Aromatoleum petrolei: one gene and its partner. Each later gene encodes a partner of the first gene's protein in a complex. Links are inferred from orthologs where the notes say so. Each region holds a gene or a part of one and is shown on either strand. Other genes may lie near its edges.

The links.
Region 2: the proteins of ToN1_RS14495 (region 1) and ToN1_RS09285 are in contact, whole or in part, in a solved structure (PDB 2HI7), measured with the Escherichia coli proteins. The link is inferred for Aromatoleum petrolei from one-to-one orthologs.

The regions. Positions count from the first base shown.
Region 1 is NZ_CP059560.1:3,176,135-3,179,248, reverse strand. Bases 315-3,114 are described here. They hold ToN1_RS14495 (thiol:disulfide interchange protein DsbA/DsbL), read right to left. Parts: upstream 2,136-3,114; coding sequence 1,494-2,135; downstream 315-1,493. Other genes in these bases: argS (arginine--tRNA ligase), read right to left, coding at 2,833-3,114; ToN1_RS14490 (SPOR domain-containing protein), read right to left, coding at 2,236-2,817; ToN1_RS14500 (SDR family oxidoreductase), read right to left, coding at 611-1,423; ToN1_RS14505 (NAD-glutamate dehydrogenase), read right to left, coding at 315-477. In the rest of the region: more of ToN1_RS14505, read right to left, coding at 1-314. UniProt on the Escherichia coli protein: Required for disulfide bond formation in some periplasmic proteins such as PhoA or OmpA. Acts by transferring its disulfide bond to other proteins and is reduced in the process. DsbA is reoxidized by DsbB. Required for pilus biogenesis.
Region 2 is NZ_CP059560.1:2,029,026-2,032,146, forward strand. What follows is about bases 187-2,993. They hold ToN1_RS09285 (disulfide bond formation protein B), read left to right. Parts: upstream 187-1,241; coding sequence 1,242-1,745; downstream 1,746-2,993. Other genes in these bases: ToN1_RS09280 (methyl-accepting chemotaxis protein), read left to right, coding at 187-1,147; ToN1_RS09290 (PilZ domain-containing protein), read right to left, coding at 1,818-2,129; ToN1_RS09295 (YgaP family membrane protein), read right to left, coding at 2,227-2,451; ToN1_RS09300 (efflux RND transporter permease subunit), read right to left, coding at 2,448-2,993. Outside these bases: more of ToN1_RS09280, read left to right, coding at 1-186; more of ToN1_RS09300, read right to left, coding at 2,994-3,121. UniProt on the Escherichia coli protein: Required for disulfide bond formation in some periplasmic proteins such as PhoA or OmpA. Acts by oxidizing the DsbA protein.

The DNA of each region.
Region 1 (3,114 bases):
GTCGACCTCGACGTGGATGATGGATTCGTAGCGCCCCGCACCCGCGTCGTCGGCGACGCCCTGATAGACACCCTCGACGTCGCGCACGATGCGCATCACGGGGTGGACGATCAGGTGCAGCGTGAGCCCCTGGCGATTGACCTCCATTGCGATCGAGTCGACGAGGAAGGGCATGTCGTCGTTGACGATCTCGATCACCGAGTGGGTCGATTCCCAGCCGTGCTCCTCGAGCTTCGGGTTATACACCCGCAGACGAGTGCCGCCGCGGTGCTTGCGCGCGAAGTGCCAGTGGCTGAGCACCGCACCGTAGAGGTCATCGACGGTGTAGTCGGCGATGTCCTCGGGGGCGACCTGGCCGAACCAGCAGCGCGCGAAGTCGCCGACAAGTGTCGCCTGGTCCGAGGGGAGCTTGAGTTGGATCTGCTCGAGGATCGCTTCGAAACTTGCGGCACCGCTTTCTGCGTGGCGTGTCTGCATCGCTGTCTCCCGCGTGACGGGGGCTGCGCCGCGACAGGCCGATCAGTCGGGCAGCTGCCCACCTTATCCGCATCACCATACCCGCATCGCGTGCGGCGGGGAAGGGGCGCAGTGCCGCCGCCTCAGCGGAGACCTACAGCGGCAACCCCCGCGGCTTGCGGCCGGCGCGGGCGAACAGGGCGTCGAACACCGGGTTCGGCAGCGCCCGCAGCACGCGCGCGACGACGCCCATCTGCCAGGGCACGACGGCATAGCCGCGGCCGGCGTCGATCAGCTTCGCCATGCGCCGCGCGGCCTCGTCGGCCTGCAGCATGAAGGGCATCGGATATTTATTCACGGCGGTCATCGGCGTCGCGATGTAGCCGGGCGCGAGCGTCACCACGCGCACGCCGCTGCCGCGCAGCTCGACGCGCAGGCTCTCCAGATAGGCGATCGCGGCGGCCTTCGACGCGCTGTACGCGCCCGCGCCCGGCAGGCCGCGGATGCCCGCAACGGACGCGATGCCGACGAGCCGCCCGGAGCCGCGCCGGCGCATCGCCTCGACGAAGGGCTGGAAGCTCGCGACCATGCCGTTCACGTTGGTGCGCATGACGCGCTCGAAGGCCGGGAGGTCCTCGGAGCATTCGGTGAGCGTGCCGACCGACACCCCCGCATTGGCGATGACGATGTCGGGCACGCCGAAACGCGTCAGGTAGGCTTCGGCCGCCCGCGCGAGGGCGTCGGTGTCGCCGACATCGGCCGGCAGGGGGAGATGTTCGCCCGGCAGCTCGGCTGCGAACGCCGCCAGCGCGTCGCCGCGTCGCGCAACGAGGCCGATGTTGGCGCCGCGACCGGCATAATGACGAGCGAAGGCCTGACCGAGGCCGCTGGAGGCGCCGGTCAGGAAAACGCGAAGTCCGGCCGGAGCCGGACTTGCATGGAAAACAGGGCGGGGATCGTGTTTCACGAAAACAGGAATCGAACGGCGCGCCAAAGTGCCGTGGCGGGAGCGCGGCGGCGCCCCGCTACGCGATCGATCAGCCCTTGCCCTTCTCCGAGCGCACGCGCGCAACCAGCTCATTGACGGTCTTGAGCATGCCCTCGTGGCTGCCGGCGGTCGAGGCCGACACCATGAAGCGGCCATCGACGGCCATCATCGGCACGCCACTGACACGGTAGGCCGCGGCGATCTGGTTCGAGCGCTGCACGCGCGACTGCACGCCGAAGGACTTCCACGTGTCGCTGAAACGCTTGGAATCCGTGACGCTGCCGGCCCATTCGAGCAGTACGTCTTCCCTCTGCAGCTGGCGCTTCTGCTCGTGGATCGCGGCGAACACGGCCGGCCCCAGCTTCGACGCTTCGCCCATCGCTTCGAGCGTGTAGTAGATGCGCGCGAGGTTGGTCCATTCGGCGCGGTTGAAGGTAATGGGCACCTTCACGAAATTCACGTCGGCCGGCAGCGTCTTCGTCCAGTTGTTGAGCAGGGGCTCGAAGTCGTGGCAGTGCGGACAGCCGTAGGAGAAGAACTCGATCACCTCGATCTTGCCCGGGACTTCGGTCGCCACCTTGGTCGCCAGGGTCTGGAACGGCTGGCCGGACTTCTGGGCCCATGCAGCGCCGCCAAGAACGGAAAGGGCGGACAGCGCGGACAGTTGCTTGAGGACGGCACGACGATTCATTCAATACTCCCGAGTGGATGACAGGGTCTCAGACGGCAGACCCTGCGAGTTGTTCCCGAAATTTTATAGGCATATCCGCCAGCAGCGGCTGGAGCGTCGCTCAGGGATTGCCCTTGACGACCGTCGCGGTGAAGCCGGCATCCGACAGGCGCGCGCGCACCGGATTCATATCCTCGGGCTTGGCGAAGGGGCCGATGCGCACCCGGTGCATCGTGCGGCCGTCGGCCAGCTGCGCGCGCTGCGCGCTCGCCTCGATGCCGCTCAGCGCAAGCTTGGCCTTCAGGTTGTCGGCTTCGGCGGGGTTCTCGAACGCGCCGATCTGCAGGTAGAGCTTCTCGGGCGCGGCCGGTGCTGCAGCGGCGGGCGCGGCGGGCTTCGCCTCGGTGGGCGCACCCTCGCCCTGCGGCAGGATCTTGTAGAACTCGAAGTCCGGCTTCGCGACCGGCCGGTCGCCCGGCTTGCCCGGCAGCGAGACCGGCGGCTGGTCTCCCGCGGGCGCACGCGCCGCCGCCGGGGCGGGCGCCGTCGGCGTCTGGAAGGGCGAATTGCGCGTGAAGTACCACGCGGCACCGGCCGCGAACAACGCGCCGAGCACCAGTCCGATAAAGATGCCGACGATCACGCCGCCGCGGCTCTTCGCCGGCCGGCTGGCTTTCCTGCTGGGCTTGCGGTCACGACTCACGAAACTCTCCGGCGGTTACATCGACTGCGGCGCCGACACGCCCAGCAGCGCAAGGCCGTTGGCGAGCACCTGGCGCACGGCGGCGGCGAGCGCGAGACGCGCGAGCTTGAGGCCCTCGTCCTCGACCAGCATGCGCTCGGCGTTGTACCAGCTGTGGAACTCGCCGGCGAGGTCCTTGAGGTAGAAGGCGATCTGGTGCGGCGCGTAGTCGGCGGCGGCGCTCTGGATCAGTTCGGCGAAGGCGCCCAGGCGCGCGCACAGCGCGAGCTCGCGTTCGTTCTCGAGGCGCGCGAGGTC
Region 2 (3,121 bases), 1.1 Mb from region 1 along the record:
CGAGATGGCGCGATTTTCGGCGCACATCGCGGAGGAGGCCGCGACCCGGCGGGAGGCTGCGCGCGACACGCTGCGCTTCAGCCAGTGGGCGATGGCTGCGGCGGTGATCGCGGCGACCTTCGTGATCGGGATGCTGTGCTGGCTCACCTACCGCCACATCGTGCCGCCACTGAGCGCGCTCGCACACACCGCACACGGCATCCGCACCAGCGGCGACCTGACGCTGCGTGCGCCTGCGGGCGGCGACAACGAGATCGGCCGCACCGTCGCGGCCTTCAACCACCTGCTCGAGAACCTGCAGGCCATCGTGCGCGACGTGCGCTCGAGCGGTGCCAGCATCCACGAGCACAGCGAACGCCTCGTCGACGTCGCGGGCACGACCGTCGCCACCAGCGCGACCCAGAACGAGGCGGCCTCCGCGATGGCTGCCACCGTCCAGCAGCTGGCGGTCAGCATCCGGCAGGTCTCCGACCACGCGCGCGAGGTGGCCGGCGCCGCCGCCGAATCGGATCGCCTGTCGCGCGAAGGCGTCGCCGTCGCGACCGATGCGTCGGAGGCGATCCAGCGCATCGCCTCCGACGTGCGCAGCGCATCGGAGACGGTCGCGGCGCTCGGCAAGGACGCCCAGCTGATCTCGGGCATCGTGCACGCGATCAACGACATCGCCGACCAGACCAACCTGCTCGCGCTGAACGCGGCGATCGAGGCCGCGCGCGCAGGCGAACAGGGGCGCGGCTTCGCGGTCGTCGCCGACGAGGTGCGCAAGCTCGCCGAACGCACGACGCAATCGACGCGCGAGATTGCCGGCATCGTCGCGCAGATCCAGAACGGCACGCGCAGCGCGGTCGCCTGCATGGAGGACGGCGTCGAGCATGTCGGCGACGGCGTCGGGCTCGCGCGCGCCGCCGGCGATGCGATCCGCAAGGTCGCCGATGTCGCCGGCACTGCCGCCCGCGCGGTCGCGGAGATCACGCATGCCCTCGACGAGCAGGACGCCGCGGGCGAGGACATCGCACGCAACGTCGAGCAGGTCGCCGACGTGGCCGCGCGCAACCACGAGGCGGCCGAGCGCTCCGCGAGCCACGCGCACGAGCTGGCCGGGCTGTCGCGCGCGCTCGAGGATGCCGTGGGGCGTTTCACGGTGTGAGGGGCACCGGGGCGGGCGTTGAACTTTTCGCCGCCCCCGGCGACGAATGGCGACGCGTGACCTACAATCGCGCCTCGTTCACCCGTCCGTACTCATGATGAATACATCCACCCCACCCTCCCGTGCTCTCTTCCTCGGCCTCTTCGCCGCCTGCGTCGGCCTGCTCGGGTTCGGGCTGTACCTCCAGCATTACGTCGGCCTCGAGCCCTGCCCGATGTGCATCATGCAGCGCTATGCCTTCATCGCCATCGCGCTCTTCGCGCTCGTCGCAGGCCTCCACAATCCGGGGCGCACCGGCACGCGCCTCTATTCGGGGCTGATCCTCGTGGCGGCGCTCGCAGGCGGAGGTGTCGCCGCACGCCAGACGTGGATGCAGATCTATCCGCCGGAAGTCGCGGAATGCGGGCCGGACCTCGAATTCATGCTCGGCAGCTTCCCGCTGGCGGACGCGCTGCCGATGATTTTCCAGGGCGCGGGCGACTGCTCGAAGGTGGACTGGAGCTTCCTGGGCCTGTCGATCGCCAACTGGTCGCTGGTGATGCTGACACTGGTCACGGTCGGGGCGATCACGGTGATCGTGCGCGCAAAGGGACGTTGACACTGCCAAAGCCCGCCCTCGGCCGACGGGGCCATCACGCGACGGGCTGACGGGGGAGCGTGGGGAGCGGCTTCAGCCGACGACGCGCACGGTCGTGCCGCCGATCTCGTACATGCCCTGCCCGAGCGCGTGGCAGCGCTTGACCTCCAGCCGCGTCACGAGCGGCGGACGGGCGACGGAGCCGTTGCCGGGCACCGAGACCATCACCTCCAGCACCTCGGCCTGCCCGGGCACGTAGGGCGCGCGCAGCGTCATCCCGCCGACGCCGATCTCCACGCATTCGCCACGGATCGTCTCGCCCGTCTTAAGGCGGATCACCGCCGGACAGCCGAGCGGGATGCGGCGGTCGAGCCGCCGTTCAACGTGGGATGCGCGATCGTTCATGGGCCGGAGGGGCTTCCGCTTCGATGACAGGCCGATTGTAGCCTCCCGCCGTCATCCGCGCCGATTCCTTTCGCAGCCCCTGCGGGCACGCGGAGGATCAGCGGCAGCTGCCGCCGTCCGGCACGCCGGCCTTGCGCAGGAAGATCTCCAGCGGGCAGAAGCGCGTGAAGCCGCTCTGGAACAGATTCGCGCCGACGAAGGCGGTGAACCACAGGAAGTTCTTGTTCACGAACAGCGGCGAGGCCTCGACGCCGAGCGCGAGCGAGATCAGCACGAAGGCGCCGGCGAAGATGCGGACGAACTGGTTGACGGTCAGCGTCATGGTGTTTCTCCTTGCAGTTGCGCGATGCGGCCCCGCATCGCGGCGAAATACAGCACCGGGATCACCACCAGCGTGAGCAGCGTGGACACCAGGATGCCGAAGATGAGGCTGATCGCCAGCCCGTTGAAGATGGGGTCGTCGAGGATGAAGAGCGCGCCGATCATCGCCGCCAGCGCGGTCAGGCCGATCGGCTTCGCGCGCACCGCGGCGGCGCGGATCACCGCCTCGCCGAGTTCCATGCCGCCACGCACCTGCTGGTTGACGAAATCGACGAGCAGGATGGAGTTGCGCACGATGATGCCGGCGAGCGCGATCATGCCGATCATCGAGGTCGCGGTGAATTGCGCCCCGAGCAACGCATGCCCGGGCATCACGCCGATGATGGTGAGCGGGATCGGCGCCATGATGATGAGCGGCGCGAGGTAGCTCCTGAACTGCGCGACGACCAGCAGGTAGATCAGGATCAGGCCCACCGCGTAGGCCGCGCCCATGTCGCGGAAGGTTTCATACGTGACCTGCCATTCGCCGTCCCACTTCACGCTGTAGCCCGCAAAGGCGTCGTCCGGGGCGCGGATGAACCATTCGCCGAGCGTGCCGGCGAGGCCCGGAGCGCCCGCGAGCGCCATGCCGTTGATCTGCGAACGGATGTCGAACATGCCGTACAAGGGCG